Linked DNA regions of Sphaerisporangium rubeum. The protein of the gene in region 1 interacts with the protein of each later gene in a pairwise test. Links are inferred from orthologs where the notes say so. Each region holds a gene or a part of one and is shown in the gene's direction. Other genes may lie near its edges. The genes, in order: eno and rpe.

Region 1 (11,383 bases):
AGGAGGCCTACGAGGTCCTGGAGACCATCGAGGAAGGCGACCACGCGGCGCTGCGCGAGGAGCTCGGCGACCTGCTGCTCCAGGTGGTCTTCCACGCGCGTCTCGCGCAGGAGCGCTCGGCCGATGACGGCGGTTTCGACGTGGACGACGTGGCGGCCGGCATCGTGGACAAGCTCGTGCGCCGCCACCCCCACGTGTTCGCCGACACGGTGGTGAGTGGCGCCGGCGAGGTCAGCGACAACTGGGACGCCATCAAGGCGGCCGAGCGCGCTGCCAAGGGCTGGGAGTCCCTGCTGGACGGCGTGCCGATGGGCCAGCCCGCGCTGTCTCTGGCCGCCGGCCTGCGCACCCGCGCGGAGCGGGCCGGTGTGCCGCCCTCGCTTTCGCGCGCCGTCGGCCAGGGCATCGGCCGCGAGCTGTTCGACCTGGTGGGAAGGGCACAGGCCGCCGGTCTGGACCCCGAGGCCGAGCTGCGGGCCGCGGCGCGCGACTACCGCGACCGGGTGCGCGCCTGGGAGCGTTCGCAAGGGTCAGGCGGCTGACGTACGTCGTTGGTGGGGAGCGGTCGCGTGGCAGGTCGCGGGTCCCGATAGGCTCGTGCGGCAAAACGTCGAAACCTGCGTCGCGCACCGTGGCGCGACGACCGGGGGGAGCCCCCGGCCTGACACTTTCTAGGAGAGCTTCGTGGCTGCGATCGAGGCTGTTACCGCACGCGAGATCCTCGACTCCCGGGGCAACCCCACCGTCGAGGTGGACGTCCTGCTCGACGACGACAGCGAGGGCCGCGCCGCGGTGCCGAGCGGCGCGTCCACGGGCCAGTTCGAGGCGGTCGAGCTGCGCGACGGCGATGAGCGGTTCGGCGGCAAGGCCGTGCAGAAGGCGGTGCTGAACGTCACCGACGAGATCGCCGCCGAGATCCTCGGCATCGAGGGCACCGACCAGCGGTTCGTCGACCAGACGATGATCGACATGGACGGCACCCCCAACAAGGCCCGGCTCGGCGCCAACGCCATCCTCGGCGTGTCCCTGGCCGTCGCCAAGGCCGCCGCGCAGAGCGCCGACCTGCCGCTGTTCCGCTACCTCGGCGGGCCGAACGCGCACGTGCTGCCGGTGCCGATGCTGAACATTTTGAACGGCGGCGCGCACGCCGACAGCAACGTCGACATCCAGGAGTTCATGATCGCGCCGATCGGCGCCTCGACGTTCTCCGAGGCGCTGCGCATGGGTGCCGAGACCTACCACGCGCTCAAGAGCGTGCTGAAGTCCAAGGGATACGGCACCGGCCTCGGCGACGAGGGCGGCTTCGCGCCGAACCTGCCGAGCAACCGTGACGCGCTCGACCTGATCCTCGTGGCGATCGAGAAGGCCGGCCTCACCCCCGGCACCGACATCGCGCTCGCGCTGGACGTCGCGGCCACCGAGTTCCACGAGGCCGGCGTCTACACCCTGGACGGCAAGGGCCACAGCGCGCAGGAGCTCGTCGCGTTCTACGAGGACCTCGTCCGCTCCTACCCGCTGGTCTCCATCGAGGACCCGCTGGACGAGGAGGACTGGTCCGGCTGGAAGGCCATCACCGACACCCTCGGCGGCAAGGTGCAGCTCGTGGGGGACGACCTGTTCGTCACCAACCCCGAGCGGCTGGCCCGCGGCATCGAGCAGGGCATCGCCAACGCGCTGCTGGTGAAGGTCAACCAGATCGGCACGCTCACCGAGACCCTCGACGCCGTGGACCTGGCGCACCGGAACGGCTACCGCTGCATGATGAGCCACCGGTCCGGCGAGACCGAGGACACCACGATCGCCGACCTCGCGGTCGCCACCAACTGCGGCCAGATCAAGACCGGCGCGCCGGCGAGGTCGGACCGCGTCGCCAAGTACAACCAGCTCCTGCGCATCGAGGAACTGCTCGACGACTCCGCGCGTTACGCGGGTCGCGGAGCTTTCCCGCGCTTCCAGGGCTAGTTTGTCCTCCTGTGGCCCGTGCCGCCGCACCGTGGCGGCGCGGGTGACGGGAGAACCCCGGGGAGGAGCATGAAGAAGCGTCCGCAGCTGACAGGACGAGCGGCGATCCTGGCCGTCGTGGTCTGCGCCATCGCGATGAGCCTCGCCTACCCGATCCGCGAGTACGTCGCGCAGCGGCGCCAGATCGCGCAGCTCGAACGGCAGCAGGCACAGGCGCTCCAGGCCCTCGCGGACCTGGCCGAGCGCAGCAAGCAACTGGACGACCCGGCCTACATCCGGCAGCAGGCCCGGGTGCGGCTGCACTACTGCGGCACCGGCGAGAAGTGCTACGTCGTGCGCGACCCCGAGCGGCCGGCCGGCAGCCGGCCGAAGGCCGAGGGGACGCCGCGGGCCAAGGCGCCGTGGTACCAGACGCTGTGGGAGTCGATCGAGGCCGCCGACCGCGGCGACGGCCGGCGAGTGGAGGCGGGTCGCACACCCGCCCCGTGACGGGAGCGAGATGATGGATCCGGCCGACGCGGTCGCGGTGGAACGGCAGCTCGGCAGGCCGCCACGAGGGCTGCGCGCGGTGGCGCACCGCTGTCCGTGCGGACTGCCGGACGTGGTGGAGACCGCGCCGCGGCTGCCTGACGGCTCGCCGTTCCCCACGCTGTACTACCTGACGTGCCCCAAGGCCGCCTCGGCGATCGGCACCCTGGAGTCGACCGGCATGATGGCCGAGATGCGGGAACGCCTGGCCGCCGACCAGGCGCTCGCCGAGGCGTACGCCGCGGCGCACGACGACTACGTGGCGCGGCGCGACCACGCGGCGGAGGAGCTCGGCATCGAGCCGCTGCCGCGCGGCACGCAGAGCGCAGGCGGCATGCCGGACCGCGTGAAGTGCCTGCACGCGCTGGTGGGGCATGAGCTGGCCGCACCGGGGAGCAACCCCCTCGGCAGGCAGGCGTTGGACGCGCTCCCCGACTGGTGGAAGGACGGCCCCTGCGTGCCGCACGCCGCCGGCGGGGCCACGGAGGAGGACGCATGACGCGGGTGGCGGCGATCGACTGCGGGACCAACTCGGTGCGGCTGCTCATCGCCGATCTCGACGGGGGAGACCTGTCGGACGTCGAGCGGCGCATGGAGATCGTGCGCCTCGGCGCGGGGGTGGACCGCACGGGGAAACTGGCCCCGGAGGCGCTTGAGCGCACGTTCACCGCGATGCGCGGCTACGCCGAGCTGGTGCGCTCGCACGGCGCGACGAAGGTGCGTGTGGTCGCCACCAGCGCCACACGCGACGCGAGCAACCGTGACGAGTTCGCCGGCGGCGTCCACGAGATCTTCGGCGTACGGCCCGAGGTGGTCACCGGCGCCGAGGAGGCCCACCTGTCGTTCCTCGGCGCGACCGCCGGGGTCCACGGCGCGGAGCCGCCGGTGCTGGTGGTGGACATCGGCGGCGGGTCGACCGAGTTCGTGCTCGGCACCGCCGACGTGGACGCCGCTATCTCGGTGGACATCGGCTGCGTGCGCCTCACCGAGCGCCACTTCTCCGGCGGGGAGCCGCGGGTCGCGGCGGCGACCGCGGACATCGACGCGGCCCTCGACCAGGTGGCGGCCGAGGTGCCGGTGTCCCGTGCGCGCACCCTCGTCGGCCTCGCGGGTTCGGTCACCACGGTCGCGGGGATCGCGCTCGACCTGCCGGCGTACGACCCGGCCCGCATCCACGGCTCCCGCCTGCCGGCCGCCAAGGTCCACGAGGTGTCGCGCCGGCTGCTCGCCATGACCCACGACGAGCGCGCCGCGATCCCCGTCATGCATCCCGGCCGGGTCGACGTGATCGGCGCCGGCGCGCTGATCCTCGACCGTCTCGTCGAGCGGTTCGGTTTCGCGGACGTCCTGGTCAGCGAGCACGACATCCTGGACGGCATCGCGCGCGGCCTCGGTGAGGAGCCGCCGTCGTGACGTGCCGCGCGGTGGCCGCGTGAGCTTCGTCCCGCCGGGGAGCGGCTGGCCCGAGGACCCGGCCGCGCCGGACACCCCGGTGGCGCGGACCTCGGAGGAGGTGCGCGAGCTGGCCCGGTCCAGCGGCACGCTCGCGGAGCTGACGGCGCGGCAGTCGGTGTGCCGGGCCTGTCCGCGCCTGGTCGCGTGGCGTGAGGAGGTCGCGGACGTGCGGCGGCGCGCGTACCGCGACGAGATCTACTGGGGACGGCCCATCGCGGGCTGGGGTGACGACGAGCCCAAGGTGCTGCTGGTGGGCCTGGCCCCGGCGGCGCACGGCGGCAACCGCACCGGCAGGGTGTTCACCGGGGACCGCAGCGGCGACTGGCTGTTCGCGTCCCTGTACCGCACGGGTCTCGCGGCGCTGCCGACCAGCACGCACGCGGGGGACGGCCAGCGTCTCATCGGCGCGCGCGTGGTGGCCGCCGTCCGCTGCGCGCCACCGGCCAACAAGCCCACCCCGCAGGAGCGGGCCACCTGCTTCCCCTGGCTGGCCCGTGAGCTCGAGCTGGTGGCCCCGTCGCTGCGGGTGGTGGTCTGCCTCGGTGGCTACGCCTGGCAGGCCGTGTGGCCGGCGCTGGGGGCCGCGGGGTACGCCTTGCCGTCCCCTCGTCCGCCGTTCGGCCACGGCGCCGAGGTCGCGCTGAGCCGGGACGGCGCCGCCGTCCACCTGATCGGCTGCTACCACCCGAGCCAGCAGAACACCTTCACGGGCCGGGTCACCGAGCCCATGCTCGACGCGGTCTTCAGCCGTGCTACGGCTCTCGCCGGCTGATCTACCGCGTACGGAATATCCGATTGGCCCTGAGGCTTGTACGTGGCGTAGGCTTGTGAATGGTTTCACAAGCAACGATGCCAAAGGGGCACTGACGTGAACCATAAGGCCAAGCACATCCTCATCGTCGGCGGCGGGTACGTCGGGCTGTACACCGCACTCCGGTTGCAGCGCAAGCTGCGGCGCGAGCTGCGGACCGGACAGGTGCGGATCTCCATCGTCGACCCCCAGTCCTACATGACCTACCAGCCGTTCCTCCCGGAGGCCGCCGCGGGCAACCTGTCCCCGCGTCACGTCGTGACGCCGCTGCGGCGGGTGCTTCCCGGCGTGCGCCTGCTCAACGGCAAGGTCACCAAAGTGCACCACGGCAACAGGTCCGTCACCTTCCAGCCTCTCGTCGGTCCCGCCATGGACCTGGAGTACGACGTCATCGTGATGGCCGCGGGCTCCATCTCGCGCACGCTGCCGATCCCCGGCCTGGCCGACGCCGCCATCGGCTTCAAGTCGGTCGGCGAGGCCATCGCGCTGCGCAACCGGGTGCTCGGCATGCTCGACCGCGCCGACGCCACCGACGACGAGCGGGTACGCGGCCGCGCGCTCACCTTCGTCGTGGTCGGCGGCGGCTTCGCCGGTGTCGAGGCCCTGGCGGAGCTGGAGGACATGGCGAGGGACGCGGTCAAGTACTACGGCACCCTCAGCGAGAAGGACCTGCGGTGGGTCCTGGTCGAGGCCAGCGACCGCATCCTGCCGGAGGTCGGCCCGGAGATGGGCCTGTGGACGATCGAGGAACTGCGCGCACGCGGCATCGAGGTCAAGATGCGCACGCTTCTCGAATCCTGCGTCGGCGGCCACGTGAAGCTGTCGGACGGCGACGAGTTCGAGTCGGCCACCATCGTGTGGACGGCCGGCGTCAAGGCCAACCCGGTGGTGAACTCCGGTGACCTGCCGCTGGACGAGCGCGGCCGGGTGAAGACCACGCCTCAGCTCACCGTGGTCGGCGCCGACGGCGCGTTCGCCGCCGGCGACGTCGCCGGGGTGCCGGACGTGACCAACCCCGGCAAGTACTGCGCGCCGAACGCGCAGCACGCCGTGCGGCAGGCCAAGGTGCTGGCCGACAACATCGTGCGTCACCTGGCGGGCCGTCCGCTGCTGACGTACCGGCACAAGTACGCCGGCTCGGTGGCCGGTCTCGGCCTGCACAAGGGTGTGGCCAACGTCTACGGCGTCAAGCTGCACGGCCTGCCGGCGTGGTTCATGCACCGCACCTACCACCTGTCGCGGGTCCCCACCCTGAACCGCAAGGTGCGTGTGGTGGCCGACTGGACGCTCGCGTTGTTCTTCAAACGCGAGACCGTCTCGATGGGGGAGATCGAGTCCCCGCGTGAGGAGTTCCGCGCCGCGGCCGCCACAGGCTGAGGTCCGCGGGAGCGGATGGACGGGGTACGGCCCGCGCCGGATCGGTGCGGGCCGTACTGTTGCGTCGAAGGCCGTACAAGGGGAAGCGCGGGGGAACGGGAGGAGGGAGAAAATTGGGCTACTTGAGCGGTCTGTTGTTCATTGCCCGAGTCGAGGGGGCACGCGCCGTATATCGTTATCCAGCGGACTACAGACAGAAGTCGGTAGACGTGGGCTCTGACCCGTTACGCAAGTGTGGTCCGTTACGTATGATTACGGCGCCCCCGTAGCCCAATGGCAGAGGCAAACCCCTTAAAAGGGTTCCAGTGTGGGTTCGAGTCCCACCGGGGGCACCCTCCGCCGTCTGAACAAACGCCTCTGCCGCGCATGTCGCGCCGAGTTCCGATATCCTCGACGGTTCAGTACACCCCCGCCAGGCATTATCCGGGGGGTTCTCCGCTGGTCAAGCCCCCGGTTGCTCCCCACCCACGGTAAATCGTTATCATTCCGTGCCGCTCCGATGCACATCCGATCCGATGCACTCCGTCATCTTCGCCGCCGGTAAGCGAACCTCGCGCTAATACCTCGCGAGTAACTCGAAAAAGGGATTATCGCCGAACATCAGGAAATTTCCCTCACGAGAGGTGAATATCGGCTGTCTCTTCCACGCCTCCCTGGACGGCGCCGCCGGCCACCGCCGGAGGGTCCCCGGCGTCCTCCCACAGGGCCGGCCCGCCATGGCCGCCGCGGCGGGGAGCGGACGACGTGATCGAAACGCAATCCGGCGGCGCGGAACTCCCCGCCGAGCTCCTTCGTTGTACCGGTGCCGCCGGGCCGATCACACGTCACCCGGTGGCCTGTCGCGGCCGGGTCCTCCCGGCACCCGCGGCCGATGGAAGGCTTATGGCAACTGGCGCACTCCTGTGCGGCTCGACCGACTCGACCGAACAGGCTGATCGCAGGTCGCAGTGGAGGCAGTTAATGCAGAGCAGGAACCCGGTCCTCAGCCGGCTGGGACACAACAACCAGCAGCAGTACGGCGCGGGCCCGATGGCGAGCCCGCAGCACCTGCGGGACATGTACGACGCGCCGTCGTACGCCCCGCCGACCGCCGCACGGCCGATGACGATCGACGACGTCGTCGTGCGCAGCGCCATCACCCTCGGCACCCTGGTGCTGTCCGCGGCCCTCGCCTGGTACCTCGACCTCGGCATGGGAGCCGCGATCGCCGGCGTGATCGTCGGTCTGGTGCTCGGCCTGATCGTCTCGTTCCGGCAGAGCACCAACCCGGTGCTGATCCTCGGCTACTCCGTCGCGTACGGCGTGGCCATCGGTGTGATCAGCAATGTGTACAACTCGCTGTACGACGGCGTCGTCGTCGCGGCGGTCTTCGGCACGATGGTGGCGTTCGGCGGCATGCTGGCCGTCTACGCACTGAAGATCTTCCGGCCCACACCGAAGTTCACCAAGTTCGTCATCGCGGCGGCGTTCGCCGCGATCGGCCTGGTCGTCCTCAACTTGATCTTCGGGTTCTTCATCGAGGGTGGCCTCGGCCTGCGCTCCGACAGCCCGATCGGCTGGATCTTCAGCATCGGCATGATCCTGCTCGGCTGTTTCTTCCTGCTGCTGGACTTCGACGCGGTCGAGCAGGGCATCAGGGCCGGGGTGCCGGAGAAGTACTCCTGGCTGATGGCGTTCGGCCTCACGGTGAGCCTCGTCTGGCTCTACCTTGAGATCCTCCGCTTCGTCAGCTTCTTCTTCAACAACGATTAACGGCCGATTTCGGGCACTACCCGAGCAGGCAAAGCGTGTGCCCCGCCGGACCCCGGCGGGGCACACGCTTTGCCCGGCACCTGGTGAGCCTTTGATCATCGCACGCTCCGCCACCGACGATCTACGTTTTGTAAGAGAAGGCTGGCCATTTGGGGCTTGCCATCGGCGGCCGGGTGATGCAGTGTCGTCCCAAAGAGGCTTACTCATGGAGGTGCCCATGTCGTTGAACCACTCACCGGAGACGCAGAACAAGCTGATCGCCAGGGTTCCGGACATCACCGGACGCGCACTCCCCGAGTGGTTCCAAGCCATCGACAACGGCCCGGCTTTCCTACGGTGTGACGAGCGGGCCAACTGGCTCGCCGACGAGCACGGGCTCACCCACGGCTACGCCGCCGCGATCGTCATCGAGCACGAGCGGAACCGCCGTTCCCGCATGGGGTTCCTGTAGCCCCAGCCCCACCCCAGTGCGCCCACGCCGTCCCATGGCGTGGGCGCTGTCCTGCCCCCGGCGGGGTCATCATGGGGGCATGGATCTCGACAAGGCCCGTGATTACATCAGGAAAAATCATCGTGCGGTGATTCAGACCTGGCGCTCGGACGGTCACCCGCAGATGTCCCCCGTGCTCGTCGGCATCGACGCCGAGGGCCGCGCCATCGTCAGCACCCGTGAGAGCGCGGCCAAAGCCAAGCAGCTGCGCCGCAACCCCGACGTCTCCCTGTGTGTGATGGTCGACGAGTTCCTCGGGGAGTGGGTCCAGATCGAGGGGGTCGCCGAGGTGATCCCCATGCCGGAGGCCGAGGAAGGACTCATCGAGTACTTCCGCGTCGTCTCCGGCGAGCACCCCGACTGGGACGAGTTCCGCGAGGCGATGCGGACGCAGCGCAACGTGCTGGTCCGCATCGACATCAAGCGGGCCGGTCCCGACTACATGGGCTGAGCGGCTCGCCTCCTGCGCCGGAACCGAGCCGGCCGCGATCCCGCTCCGGCTCAGCTCAGGCGTTCGAGCAGCATGGCCATGCCCTGGCCGCCGCCGACGCACATCGTCTCCAGCCCGATGGTCTTGTCGTGGAAACGCAGGCCGTTGAGCAGGGTCGAGGTGATCCGGGCACCTGTCATGCCGAACGGGTGCCCGACGGCGATGGCGCCGCCGTTGACGTTCAGCCGGTCGAGGTCGATGCCGAGCTCGCGGTAGGACGGGATCACCTGCGCGGCGAACGCCTCGTTGATCTCGACCAGGTCGACGTCGTCGATGGACATGCCGGCACGGCTCAGCGCCTGGCGGGACGCCTCGACCGGGCCGAGCCCCATGATCTCCGGGGACAGGCCGCTGACGCCGGTGGACACGACGCGGGCCAGCGGCGTGATGCCGAGTTCGGCGGCCTTGACGTCGCTCATCACGATCACCGCGGCGGCGCCGTCGTTGAGCGGACAGCAGTTGCCGGCGTTGACCGTGCCGTCGGGCCGGAACGCCGGCTTGAGCTGTGACACGGCCTCGTAGGTGGTGCCGGGCCGCGGTCCGTCGTCCTTGCTCACGACCGAGCCGTCCGGCAGCGTCACCGGGGTGATGTCCTGCTCCCAGAAGCCGTTCGCGAGGGCCTTCTCCGCGAGGTTCTGCGACCGTACGCCGAACTCGTCCTGCTCGCGGCGGCCGACCCCCTTGATCTGCGCGACGTTCTCGGCGGTCTGGCCCATCGCGATGTAGACGTCCGGCAGTTCGCCGTCCTCACGCGGGTCGTGCCACGGCGGCGCGCCACCTGCGGCGCGCGCGTCGGTGCGCTCCTTGCCGCGCTCGAACAACGGGTTGGCGGTGTCCGGCAGCGAGTCGCTGCTGCCCTTGGCGAACCTGGAGACGGTCTCCACGCCGGCCGAGATGAACACGTCACCCTCACCGGCCCTGATGGCGTGGAAGGCCATGCGGGTGGTCTGGAGCGAGGACGAGCAGTAGCGGTTGACGGTGGTGCCGGGCACGTCGTCCAGGCCGAGCAGCACCGAGACCACCCTCGCCATGTTGAAGCCCTGCTCGCCGCCTGGCAGGCCGCAGCCCAGCATGAGGTCGTCGACGTCGTGCGGGTCGAGTTGCGGCACCTTGTCCAGCGCCGCCTTGATCATCTGGACGGTCAGGTCGTCGGGACGCATGTCCTTCAGCGACCCCTTGAAGGCTCGGCCGATCGGCGAACGTGCGGTCGCGACGATGACTGCCTCGGGCATCTGGCTCTCCTGGGTTCGTCGGCAGGGCTCCCTGTTGCGGAGATTACCGCGCCATCGTCCGGATTCCGCGGCCGGGGCCACCGCGAACAGAACTTTGTACTACCCGACCCGGCACGGCCTGGCGCGCACCGGCTGATCCGGTGCGGCCCGGCCGGGCCACGGGTCTCAGCCGTACATGCCAGGGGTCGTGCCGGTGGCGTCCCTGACGGCGTGCAGGCCGCCTTTCTCGTCGCGCCAGAGCCGCCAGCCGTCCTGGCTGCCGGTGAACCACTGCGGTGGCACGGCGCCGGTGGGGGCCCTGACGCCGGTCGCGAGGTCGAACTCGCACAGCGACGCGACGGGGAAGAAGCCCTGCGGCGTCCTGGTCAGGGCCAGCGGCTTGGGATCGGTGACGCAGAACGACCACCCGCGCTGTCCGGTGACCGGCACGGGACGGCCGGACGCCAGCTCGAAGGACGCACCGGCGTGGCTCGGCTTGAGGAACCCCAGCCGTGCCATGTCGCCGGGGAACGCCAGCCACCAGCCCGTGCCGGGGACCTGGTCGGCGGTGATCTGGCCGACCACCCGGCCCGAGCCCGGGTCCAGCCGCGCGAAGCCGCCGAACCGGCCCTTCTCGTCCACCGGACGCACCACAGGGGCGAAGCCGGGGCTGCCGCTCGGGTAGACGCGCACCACCGAGGGCCGCAGCCAGTTGACCTTGCCGTCGGCGAGCCGCACGGAGAACACCCCGAAGACGGACGCGCGGCCGGTGCGCGGGCTCGTGTACGGCGCGACGTACCCGATCAGGTCGCCGCCCGCCGAGCCGAACGACCACCCGCCTGACAGGTCCACGCCAGGAGCGAGCGCCTGCTCCACCGGCAGCTCCCAGACCGTCTTGCCGGTTCTGAGGTCGTGCGTGGACAGCGCCGGGTGCTTGGCGAGGCGCAGCACGACGACCTTGCCGGTGTCGGACCACTCGGCCTCGGCGATGCCGGGAAGCCGCCACAGCTCCGCGCCGGTGAGCGGGTCGAGCACGACCATGCGCGCAGTGGCGAGCGCGGTGTGCTCGGACACGCACAGGTAGGGTCCGCAGGCCTGCGGGCCGAACGTCGTGCGCACGGGACGGCTCCACAGCTCGTGTCCGGTGCGCGCGTCGGCGGCCACCAGCAGGGCTTCCTTGCCGCTCTTCCCGGACGGCGCGGCGGCGGCCACGACCCCCTTGCCGCCTGCGGCGGAGACGGCGGCGGGGGGTGGCACCCCCATGCCGGGGAGGCGGCCGGCGAGCGACGCGGGCCGCCGCCACAAGG
Region 2 (11,428 bases), 2.2 Mb from region 1 along the record:
CGCCGGCGACGACCGTCCCGGCTCCCCGGCCGACGTCCTCAGCTTCCCCCCGGTGGAGCTCGCCGACCCGTCGCGGCTCGCCGCCGCGGTCCCGGACGTCCCGCTGGTCCGCGACGCCGTCCGCCTCGCCTCCTGGGCCGGCACACGTGAGGTGACCCCCGAGGGCCTGCTGCCGCCGCGCGACGCCGACCGCGCCATCGCCGAGCTCGGCATCGAACGCGGACGACTGCGCCTGGTGTGGATCGTCGCCGTCAACACCGGCCTGCTGCGTGTCACCCGCGCGGGGACGTCCCCCGGCGGAGGGCTGCCGCCGGAGCCGCTGGACTTCTGGGACGGCGTCGTCATGGACGTGCTCGACCGCACCGAGGAGGGCCTGACCGGTTCGGCGGTGGTCGACGAGCACCTGACCGAGATGCTCGCCACCATTTACGCCACCACCGACGGCATCACCTACGGCGCGCTGGTCGAGGGCATGCTCCAGGCGCACGAGATCGCCTGCCAGGCCCGGCCCGGTGAGATGCGGCGGCTGCGCGAGATCCTGCCGGGAGAGCTGGACGCCGCGCTCGGCCTGCTGAGGTACTGCGGCCTGTTCGAGCAGGAGGACGACGCGGTGCGCCTGTCGCCGCTCGGGGTGTGGGCCGTCCGGCAGGACCTGCTGCGTGAGGGCCACGACGCGCCGCTGCTGTCGGAGGTCGCCGAGTTCGCCGAGCTCAGCGCGGTCGAGCTGGTCGAGGCCATGCTGTCGGGCCGCGCGCCGTCCAGCGCTCCGACGCTGTGGGTGGAGCGGCGTGCCGCCGAGGACGCCGCACGCGAGCTGATCAAGGTCGCGGCGTCCGGCACCGCCGGCCAGCGCGGCGTCATCGGCACCGTGCTGGAGGAGATGGGCCCCGAGGCCGAGCCCGCCGTGCGCGAAGCCCTCGCCGAGCCCGCCATGTGGCGCCACGCGGCCGTGTGGCTCGGCGTGCGCGACCTCGACGCACCCGCGCTCACCGAGGAGGACGGCACCTGGCTCGCCGTCGACACGCTCGCCACCTTGCTGTACATCCCCGACGTGCAGGAGGCCATGGGTGAGTTCGAGGCCCTGGAGCCGGGGGAGGAACTGCTGCGTCTCATCGAGGACGTCAGCCGCAGCCCGCACCCCGACGCCGTCGCCGTCCTCGACCTGCTCGGCGCACGCCACCCCGACCCCGCCACCGCCAAGGCCGCACGCAAGGCGGCCATGAAGTCCCGCTCCCGCTGACCCGGGCCGTCCGCGTGCGACGTCCCGTCTCCCGGTCTCCCGGTGAGGTGGCCCTCCTGAGTGGAGCCCTAAGCGTGGCCGGACCGGCGGGGGCCCGGCCGGAGGGGCCTTTCCCGCGCGGAAGCCGCCGGAGCGCGACCGGGGTGGCGGCGATGACCCATAAACTGGTGGAGCCTTCCCCGTCCCGTCTGAAACGGAGTCGTCCGTGGCCATTCAGTCGATCCGCCTGTTCGGCGACCCGGTGCTGCGCACCCCAGCGGAGCCGGTCACGGAGTTCGACAAGGAGCTGCGCAAGCTCGTCAAGGACCTCACCGACACCATGATGGACGCGCCGGGGGCAGGTCTCGCCGCGCCGCAGATCGGTGTGGGGCTGCGTGTGTTCACCTACTACGTCGACGACGTGCTCGGCCACCTGATCAACCCGACCCTCGACCTCGGTGAGGACATCGACGAGGAAGGCGAGGAGGGCTGCCTGTCGTTCCCGGGCCTGGCCTTCCCGACGCCGCGTGCCATCAGGGCCGTCGCCAAGGGCTTCGACATGCACGGCGAGCCCGTCACCATCGAGGGCACCGACCTGCTGGCCCGCTGCGTGCAGCACGAGACCGACCACCTGGACGGCGTGCTGTTCATCGACCGCCTGGACGCCAAGCAGCGCAAGCTCGCGATGAAGGCGATCCGTGAGGCCGAGTGGAGCGGCCTGTCGGCCCCCGTGGTGAAGGTCTCCCCGCACGCCACTCAAGGCAAGGCCCTGTAGAGCCGTGCGCCTCGTCTTCGCCGGAACCCCGGAGACCGCGCTGCCGTCCCTGCGCGCGCTGCTGGAGTCGCCACGCCACGAGGTCGTGGCCGTGGTGACCCGTCCCGACGCGCAGTCCGGCCGGGGCCGCAAGGTGCACCCGAGCCCGGTCGCCGAGCTGGCCGCGTCCGCCGGCGTCGAGGTGCTGAAGCCCGCCAAGGCGGGGGACCCGGAGTTCCTGGCCCGGCTCGCGGCCATCGGCCCCGACTGCTGCCCCGTCGTCGCCTACGGCGCGCTGCTGCCGCAGCGCACGCTGGACGTCCCGAAGCTCGGATGGGTCAACCTGCACTTCTCCCTGCTGCCGGCGTGGCGTGGCGCGGCCCCCGTGCAGCACGCCGTGCTGCACGGTGACGCCATCACCGGCGCGGCGACGTTCCAGATCGTCAAGGAGCTCGACGCCGGCCCGGTGTTCGGCGTCGTGACCGAGGAGATCCGTCCCACCGACACCAGCGGCGAACTGCTCGCGCGTCTCGCCGAGTCCGGTGCCGGCCTGCTCGCCGCGACGCTCGACGGCATCGAGGACGGCACGCTCCAGGCGCGGCCCCAGCCCGCCGAGGGGGTGAGCCACGCGCCGAAGCTCGAGGCGGCCGACGCCAGGGTCGACTGGACGGCCCCGGCGATGCGGGTCGACCGGCTGGTCCGCGCCTGCACCCCGGCCCCCGGCGCGTGGACCGAGTTCCGCGGCACACGCCTCAAGCTCGGCCCCGTGCGGCCGGCCCCCGAGGCTGGCCCGCTTGCTCCCGGCGAGATCGCCGCGGTCAAGGACACGGTGCTGGCCGGCACCGCCACCCACCCGGTGCTGCTCGGCGACGTGCAGCCACAAGGCAAGCGCCTCATGACCGCCGGGGAGTGGGCCCGCGGCGTGCGCCCCTCCGCCGGGGAACGGCTCGGCCAGGCATGAGCACGACCACGACCGGGGGTGCGGGCTCGCGGGGTGTGCCGCTTCGCCGGGGGACGGCCCGGCCGGCCACGAGCACGATCACGACCTTGGGGGAACGTTGACCAGGGGGTCCCGGGCCGGCCGTGGCGCCGGTGCGCCGTCCGGACGTCAGAGCGGCCCGTCCCGTGGTTCCGGCCAGGGCCGTCAGAGCGGCGGCAGGCGCGGGCCGGTGCGGGACGAGGCGCGTAACGCGGCGTTCGACCTGCTGCGCGCCGTGGACGAGCGCGACGCCTACGCCAACCTGCTGCTCCCGACCTTGCTGCGTGAGCGCGGCCTGTCCGGCCGGGACGCGGCCCTGGCGACCGAGCTGGCGTACGGCTCGCTGCGCGGGCTCGGCACCTACGACGCGATCATCGGCGCGTGCAGCGACCGTCCGCCGGACGAGATCGACCCGCCGCTGCTCGACGCGCTGCGGCTCGGCGCGCACCAGCTGCTGCGCACACGGATCCCGCCGCACGCCGCGGTCAGCGCCACCGTCGACCTCGTGCGCCTGCGTGTCGGCGCCGGCGCCTCGCGCTTCGCCAACGCCGTGCTGCGCAAGATCGCGAGCAGGGACCACGACCAGTGGATGCCGATCGTCGCGCCGGACGCCGAGGAGGACCCGCTCGGTCACCTCGCCGTCGTGCACAGCCACCCCCGATGGATCGTCTCGGCGTTCCGTGACGCGCTCGGCGGCGACCTGCGCGAGACGGCCGAGCTGCTCGCCGCCGACAACGAGCGGCCGGGGGTGACCCTGGTGGCGTGGCCGGGCCGCAGCTCGGTGGGTGAACTGGTGGACGCCGGCGCCGTGTCCTCCCGTTTCTCGCCGTACGCCGCCTACCTTCCCGAGGGGGACCCCGGGTCGATCCAGGCGGTCGCCGACGGCAGGGCCGCCGTGCAGGACGAGGCCAGCCAGCTCGTCGCGCTCGCGCTGACCCGCGTGCCGGTGAACGGGTCCGACCGCGCCTGGCTGGACATGTGCGCCGGCCCCGGCGGCAAGGCGGGCCTGCTCGACGCGCTCGCCGTGCAGGAGGGCCGCAACCTGCTCGCCGCCGACCTGCGCTTCCACCGGTCGCGCCTGGTCTGGCGCGCCACCCGCCGCGCCGCCGTGATCACCGCGGACGGCACGGCCCCCGCGTGGCGCACCGGAGCGTTCGACCGCGTGCTGGTGGACGCGCCGTGCACCGGTCTCGGCGCGCTGCGCCGCCGCCCCGAGTCCCGCTGGCGGCGCGACCCGGCCAGTGTGCCGGAGTTCACCGCTCTCCAGCGCCGCCTGCTGACCTCCGCGCTCGACTCGGCACGTCCCGGCGGCGTCGTGGCGTACGTCACGTGCTCCCCCCACCTGGCCGAGACGGCCGCCGTCGTGGACGACGTCGTGCGCCGCACCGGCGCCGCCGAGGTCCTCCCGGCCCGCCGCTACCTGGACGAGGCCGGCGGCCTCGGCGACGGCCCCCACGCGCAGTTCTGGCCCCACCGGCACGGCACCGACGCCATGTTCCTGTCCCTGCTGCGCAAGCTCCCCGACTGACCGGTCCCTGAGAGGGGTCTCCCCGGCGTCCCCTCGTGACGTGATCGGCCGGAGGTGACTCGGTACGGGCCGGGGAGCCGTCCGGTGTTCCCCTCGCCATGATCGGCCGGGGTCCGGCATGACATGATCGGTGCTGGAGGGGTGAGCGGGCCGCGTGGCCCCGGGGACGGCCCAGCGGCCGTTCACGCGCGCCGGACGGCGCGGGTGTCACTCCGGTGAGCCAAGGGGGCGTGATGTCGTATCCAGCGGCGCTGTACTTCGGGGAGCGGGGGCTGCCGACGGCCGGGTACCGGCCCGCGGGGCAGGAGCCCGAGTTGCGCATCGGCGAGGGCGGCACCGAGGTGAGCTATTTGGCGACCGGTGCCACCACCGGTGGCCTGTTCGGGCTGTACCGGTGGGACATGGGGTCGCGGCCGAGTGGCCCGTCGGCGCACTACCACCGCACCATGGCCGAGTCGTTCTACGTGCTCACCGGCACGGTGCGCCTGTTCGACGGCGCGACCTGGATCGACGCGCGGCCGGGTGACTTCCTGCATGTGCCGCCGGGTGGCGTGCACGCCTTCCGCAACGAGTCCGGTGAGCCGGTGTCGATGCTGCTGCACTTCGCACCGGGTGCGCCACGCGAAGGGTACTTCGAGGAGCTGGCCGAGATCGCCGAGTCGGGCCGCACCCTCACCGCCGAGGAGTGGACCGAGCTGTACCGCCGCCACGACCAGTACATGGTCTGACCTGCCACACCGGTGTCACCACGCGTGCAGACAGGCAACTCCGGCCGGCCGGCAAGCCTCAACCCCGGCCTCGATCCCGTCCCAATCCACCCCCCAACTCCCGGCCGGCCTCCTGTTCCTCTTCACCGACCGCCTTCTTCACCCCACCATCGTGATGTGCTGAGGCGACACGGCGAGCGATGGGCCGTGACCGACACGGCACGTGAGGTAGGGGGTGTGCTTGGAGACGTGTCTCGGCGGTGTCGCTGCATACGGAACAGTGGGGGATGACCTGGCCAGGGTCGTAGACTGGCGGGATCATGCCTGCACAGATCTCTCCCAGCATTCTGACCGCCGACTTCGCGCGGCTTGCCGACGAGGTGGCCAAGGTCGCGCGTGTGGCCGACTGGCTGCATGTCGATGTGATGGACAACCACTTCGTGCCGAACCTCACGCTCGGGCTGCCGGTGGTGGAGTCCCTGTTGAAGGCCACCACGTTGCCGGTCGACTGTCACCTCATGATCGAGGACCCGGACCGCTGGGCCCCGGCGTACGCCGAGGCCGGCGCCGGCAGTGTGACCATCCACGCGGAGGCCGCCAAGGCGCCGGTGCGCACCCTGCGCCGCATCCGTGAGGCGGGGGCCCGGGCCGGGTTCGCGCTCAACCCCGGCACGGCGGTGCAGGACTACGAGGGGCTGCTCGGCGAGATCGACATGCTGCTGGTGATGACCGTGGAGCCCGGCTTCGGCGGTCAGTCGTTCCTCGACATCATGCTTCCCAAGATCCGCAAGGCCCGTGAGCTGATCCGCAAGCACGGCGGCGAGATCTGGCTCCAGGTCGACGGCGGTGTCTCGGCGGCCACCATCGAGCGCTGCGCGGAGGCCGGCGCGGACGTGTTCGTCGCCGGCAACGCCGTGTACGGCGCCGACGACCCCGCCGAGGCGGTCAGGTCCCTGCGGGCCCAGGCGGACCGCCTGCTGTGACCCTCGGTCCCGCACGGCAGGCGGCCGGCCTGCTGTGACCGTCCGGCCCGCGCAGCAGGGGTCCGCCTGCGCCGGCCGGAAGTGGCTGTGCTCAGGCGAGCGCGGGGTCGAGGATGACGTCCTCGCCGTGGGTGGTGGGGGCCTCGGGGAAGTGGCAGGCGGTGAGATGGCCCTCGTGGTTGCCGTCGAGGCGGACCAGCGGCGGCTCCTCCTGCGCGCACTTGTCCTGGGCCTTCCAGCAGCGGGTGCGGAAACGGCAGCCGGACGGCGGGTCGATGGGGGAGGGGACGTCGCCGGTGAGGCGGATGCGCTCGGTGGCGGGCTTGTCCTCGATGTCCACCTCGGGGACGGCGGACAGCAGCGCGTGGGTGTAGGGGTGGCGGGGACGTTCGTAGATGGACGTCCGGTCACCCACCTCGACGATCTTGCCGAGGTACATCACGGCGACCCGCTGCGAGAAGTGCCGCACCACGGCCAGGTCGTGCGCGATGAACAGGAACGCGATGCCGAGGTCACGCTGGAGCTGCTGGAGCAGGTTGACCACCTGCGCCTGGATGGACACGTCCAGCGCGGACACCGGCTCGTCGGCCACGATGAGCTTCGGCTCCAGCGCGAGGGCCCGCGCGACGCCGATGCGCTGCCGCTGGCCGCCGGAGAACTCGTGCGGGAACCGGTTGTAGTGCTCGGGGTTGAGCCCGACGATCTCCAGCAGTTCACGCACGCGCTTCTGCCGGCCGCCTGGCGGGTCGATGCCGTTGACCTCCATGGGCCCGCTGATGATGCCGCCGACGGTGTGCCGGGGGTTCAGCGACGAGTACGGGTCCTGGAAGATCATCTGGATCTCGGACCTGATCGGCTTGAGCTGCCGCCGGCTGGAGTGCGCGATGTCCCGGCCCCGGTAGAGGATCTTCCCCGCGGTGGGTTCGAGCAGCCGGGCCACCAGCCGTCCCGTGGTCGACTTGCCGCAGCCGGACTCCCCGACCAGGCCGAGGGTCTCCCCGGCCGCCACGGTCAGGTCGACGCCGTCCACCGCGTGCACCCGGCCGATCTGCCGTTTGACGATCAGCCCGCCGGTCACGGGGAAGTGCTTGGTCAGGCCGGACAGCTCCAGCAGCGTGTCACTCACAGGCGTTCCTTGATCTGGCCGTCGAAGATCTCCCGCTTCTGCGCGAGCGTCAGGTAGCAGGCGTCCCGGTGTCCTCCGGCGGGGGACAGCTCGGGCCGGTCGGTCGCGCACATGTCGCCGGGGACGAGGTCGCGGTAGTCGCAGCGGGGGTGGAAGGGGCAGCCGGACGGCGGGTTGAGCAGGCTCGGCGGGGTGCCGCGCACCGGCAGCAGCGGCAGGTCGACGTTGGAGTTCAGCCGCGGCATGGAGCCGAGCAGCCCCCAGGTGTACGGGTGGCGCGGCTCGCGCAGCACCTCGCGCACACTCCCTTGCTCGATGGCCCTGCCGGCGTACATCACGAGCACGTCGTGCGCGGTGCGCGCGACCACGCCGAGGTCGTGGGTGATCAGGATGATCGACGTGCCGAACTGCTGCTGCAGGTCCTTGAGCAGGTCGAGGATCTGCGCCTGCACGGTCACGTCCAGCGCGGTGGTCGGTTCGTCGGCGATGAGCAGGTCGGGGTCGCAGACCAGCGCCATGGCGATCATGACGCGCTGGCGCATGCCGCCGGAGAACTGGTGGGGGTAGTCGTCCACCCGGGTCTGCGCGTGCGGGATGCCGACCCGCCGCAGCATCTCGATCGCGCGGTCCCGCGCCTCGCGCTTGCTCGCGCCTTTGTGCTTGCGGTACGTCTCACTGATCTGCCGGCCCACCGTGTGGTACGGCGACAGCGACGTCAGCGGGTCCTGGAAGATCATCGCGATGCGGTCGCCGCGCAGCTTCTCCAGCGTGGCGCGCGGCGCGCCGACGAGCTGGCGGTCCTCCAGCCAGATCTCCCCGCCGATCGTGGTGACGGCGGGGTCGTGCAGCCCGAGGATGGTGAGCGTGGACACCGACTTGCCGGACCCCGACTCGCCGACGATGCCGAGAGTGGTGCCTTTCTCCAGGTCGTACGACAGCCGGTCGACGGCGTGCACGACGCCGTCCTCGGTGCCGAACTGGACCGACAGGTCCCGGACCGACAGGAACGGCCCGGGGCCGCGCGGCGCGGCCGGTTCGCGTTCCCAGGTCGCCGTGGTCACTCGGAGCTCCTTGAGGTGGTTCGCGGGGCCATGTCAGCTCAGCCGTACGCGGGGGTCGATGAAGGCGTACAGGACGTCCACCACGATGTTCAGTACCACGATGGCGAACGCACCGACCAGTGTCACGCCGAGCAGCATGGGAAGGTCGGTGTTCTGCACGGCGCGCACGGCGAGCTCGCCGATGCCGTGCAGGGTGAACGTCTGCTCGGTGATGATCGCGCCGCCGAGCAGGGTGGCGAGGTCCACTCCGAAGATCGTGACGATGGGGATCATCGCGCCGCGCCAGGCGAACCGCAGGAACACCGTGCGGCTGGACATGCCCTTGGCGCGCGCGGTCCGCACGTAGTCCTCGGCGAGCTGTTCCACCATGACCGACCGGGTCATGCGGGTGTAGTTGGCGGTGAAGATGATCGACAGCACCACCCACGGGATCAGCAGGTGCACGAACCAGCCGAACGGATCTTCGGTGAAGGGGATGTAGCTGGGCCGCGGCAGCAGGCCCATGCTGTCCACGATGAAGAACACCAGCAGCGGCCCCACGAAGTAGATCTGCAGCGACGCGCCGATCACCGACGACGTGCTGGCGATCTTGTCGAGTGGCTTGCCCTGCTGCCACGCCGCGATCATGCCGGTGATCACGCCGAACGACAGGATGACCACGGCCGCGCCGGCGGTCACCGACAGGGTGACGGGGAAGCGGTCCAGGATCGCCGAGAACACCGGCTCCTGCGTGGCGAAGGAGTAGCCGAGGCACGGCGCGTCGCACGTGCCGAACTGCACGAGGTCGCGGCCGGTGAAGATGCCCGCCAGCCAGTGCCAGTACTGCACGAACAACGGCTCGTCCATGCCCAGGTTGTGACGGATCAGCTCGAGGTTCTGCGGAGGGCAGATCTTGCCGCAGAACGCGCGGGCCGGGTCGCGGGGCACGGCGTAGAAGAGGAAGAACGTGACGGCACTGATGATCACCAGGATCACCGCGGCGCCGATGACACGGCGGAGGAAAAACCGGAACATTGGCCTCGGACTGCTTCTCCAGCCGGTGGGACCGGTGGTCGGAAGGGACAGGTGGCCTGCGGGCCGCCGTACCAGGCACGAGGCAGAGTGCGGCGGCCCGCGGACGCGGGACTACTTGACGTAGACGTTCAGCGGGTACTGCTCACCCGAGTTGGGGTCGAACTCGACACCGCCGAGCCCGGAGCCGTACAGGCCGAAGTACGTCTGGTAGTACTCGGGGACGATGGCCGCCTGCTCCATGATCATCTTGTCGATCGCGGCCCACGCCTTGCCGGCCTCGGTGGCGTCGGTGATGGCGTTGGCCTTGTCGATCGCGTCGTTGATCTCCGGCACGTTCAGGTGGCTGTAGTTGGAGCCGTTGTCGACGATCTGCCGGCCGTCGAACAGCGGCTGGATGGCGGTCGAGCCGGTCGGCCAGTCGGCGGCCCAGCCGCCCCAGTAGATGTCGAACTTGTTGTCCACCGGGCCGATGGCGTCGTAGTACGTCGCCGGGTTCAGCGGCTTGGCCACGACCTTGAAGCCGGCCTTGGTCAGCGCGTCCTTGATGGCGACGGTGATCTTCTCCTGGGTCGGCGTCTGGTTGTAGGCGTAGACCACCGTCGGGTTGGTCTGACCGGCCTCCTGGAGCAGCTTCTTGGCCCCCTCGGGGTCACCGGTCGGCTTCTCCCGCATGCCGTACAGGTCGAACGCCTCGTAACCGAGCACCGTCGGGCTCAGCACGGTCGTGGCGATCTGGCCGGTGTTGACCTCACCGCCGGCGATGAGCTGCACCTGCTTGGACGGCCAGGCCTTGATGATCGCCTGGCGGACCTTCACGTCGGTGATGCGCTTGGTGTTGATGTTGTAGAACGTGGTGAACGGCGTGAGGCCGCGCACCGAGCGCTTCATCACCTCGGCGTTGTTCAGCACCTCCTGCACCCGCTCGGCCGCCACCGCGTTGTGGAACGTCATCGCGGTCTTGTCCGGGCCGCTGTCGGCGAGGAACCGCTCGGTGGAGTTCTGCGCCTGCACGCCGAACTCCATGTGCCACTTGTCGGGGAAGGCGTTGCGGATCGGGTCGGTGTTGGGGTCCCAGTTCGGGTTGCGCTCCAGGTCCAGCGACTTGTCGGTGACGTGGCTCACGATCTGGTACGGCCCGGAGGAGAAGGGCTTCCTGTCGTACTTCTCCTTGGTGTCCTGCGCCTTCGGCACCGCGCCGTAACCGGTCATGGCCACGGTGAAGTTGAAGTCCGGGTGCGGCGCGGTCAGGGTGAACTCGACCGTCTTGTCGTCGGGGGTCTTGATGGCGTCCAGCGACTTGCCGCCGTACGGCCCCTCGTAGGCCTTGCGGTAGTCACCCTCGACCAGCCACTGCTGGACATAGGTCGGGCCCTCGGTGATGAACGGCGCGAACAGCCGCTCGAAGCTGTACTTGATGTCACCGGAGGTGATCGGCGTGCCGTCCTGCCACTTCAGCCCGTCCTTGAGGGTGAACTTCCAGGTCTTGCCGCCGTCGGTCGTGGTGCCGGTGTCGGTGGCGAGGTCGCCGACCAGCGTCATCTTGCCGTTCTCCTGCCGGTAGCCGGTGAGCTGCCGGGTGAACAGCAGGGAGACGGTGGAGTTGTAGTTCAGGTAGATGCGTCCGGGGTCGAGGTGCGAGAAGTCGTCCCGGTCGATCATGTTGACCGTGCCGCCGCGCTTGCTGCCGGGGACCTCAGGCGCGGGGCCCTTGGAGTCCTCGGCGGTGCCGACGGTGATGGCGCTGACCGCCTTGTTCTCCAGCGGCGTGCTGGAGGCGCCGGCGCCACCCTGCGAGGCCGCGGGGCCGCCGCCCCCACCCTTGGCGCAGCCGGACAGCGTGAGCGCACCGGTCGTGAGGATCACCACCGCGGCGGTGCTCCTGCGTGAGATTCTCATATCGCCCTTCCTGATTCCTTGGTTGCGCGGCCGTCCGGGGGGAGGACGGCGGGTAAGCGGCTCATCGCCGGGTCTTGGGGTCGAAGGCGTCCCGCAGGGAGTCGCCGAGCAGGTTGAAGGCGACCACGAAGATCACCATGGAGACGCCGGGGAACACCAGG

The links.
Region 2: the proteins of eno (region 1) and rpe interact in binary tests that used the Escherichia coli proteins (3 or more experiments, as listed by UniProt). The link is inferred for Sphaerisporangium rubeum from one-to-one orthologs.

The regions. Positions count from the first base shown.
Region 1 is NZ_JACHIU010000001.1:6,830,292-6,841,674, reverse strand. Bases 1-2,823 are described here. They hold eno (phosphopyruvate hydratase), read left to right. Parts: upstream 1-684; coding sequence 685-1,962; downstream 1,963-2,823. Other genes in these bases: BJ992_RS28895 (DUF501 domain-containing protein), read left to right, coding at 2,462-2,823; BJ992_RS28900 (FtsB family cell division protein), read left to right, coding at 2,032-2,451; BJ992_RS28910 (MazG family protein), read left to right, coding at 1-542. Also shown: more of BJ992_RS28895, read left to right, coding at 2,824-2,989; BJ992_RS28890 (Ppx/GppA phosphatase family protein), read left to right, coding at 2,986-3,903; BJ992_RS28885 (uracil-DNA glycosylase family protein), read left to right, coding at 3,923-4,717; BJ992_RS28880 (FAD-dependent oxidoreductase), read left to right, coding at 4,814-6,133; BJ992_RS28870 (Bax inhibitor-1/YccA family protein), read left to right, coding at 7,094-7,885; BJ992_RS28865 (DUF4287 domain-containing protein), read left to right, coding at 8,103-8,336; BJ992_RS28860 (PPOX class F420-dependent oxidoreductase), read left to right, coding at 8,371-8,826; BJ992_RS28855 (acetyl-CoA C-acetyltransferase), read right to left, coding at 8,877-10,097; BJ992_RS28850 (outer membrane protein assembly factor BamB family protein), read right to left, coding at 10,263-11,383. UniProt on the Escherichia coli protein: Catalyzes the reversible conversion of 2-phosphoglycerate (2-PG) into phosphoenolpyruvate (PEP). It is essential for the degradation of carbohydrates via glycolysis.
Region 2 is NZ_JACHIU010000001.1:4,621,634-4,633,061, reverse strand. Bases 4,471-7,338 are described here. They hold rpe (ribulose-phosphate 3-epimerase), read left to right. Parts: upstream 4,471-5,507; coding sequence 5,508-6,170; downstream 6,171-7,338. Other genes in these bases: BJ992_RS19855 (oligopeptide/dipeptide ABC transporter ATP-binding protein), read right to left, coding at 7,293-7,338; BJ992_RS19860 (dipeptide ABC transporter ATP-binding protein), read right to left, coding at 6,262-7,296; BJ992_RS19870 (cupin domain-containing protein), read left to right, coding at 4,714-5,208; BJ992_RS19875 (RsmB/NOP family class I SAM-dependent RNA methyltransferase), read left to right, coding at 4,471-4,480. Also shown: BJ992_RS19890 (hypothetical protein), read left to right, coding at 1-1,240; def (peptide deformylase), read left to right, coding at 1,446-1,994; fmt (methionyl-tRNA formyltransferase), read left to right, coding at 1,999-2,934; more of BJ992_RS19875, read left to right, coding at 3,032-4,470; more of BJ992_RS19855, read right to left, coding at 7,339-8,357; BJ992_RS19850 (ABC transporter permease), read right to left, coding at 8,391-9,371; BJ992_RS19845 (ABC transporter substrate-binding protein), read right to left, coding at 9,483-11,267; BJ992_RS19840 (ABC transporter permease), read right to left, coding at 11,329-11,428. UniProt on the Escherichia coli protein: Catalyzes the reversible epimerization of D-ribulose 5-phosphate to D-xylulose 5-phosphate.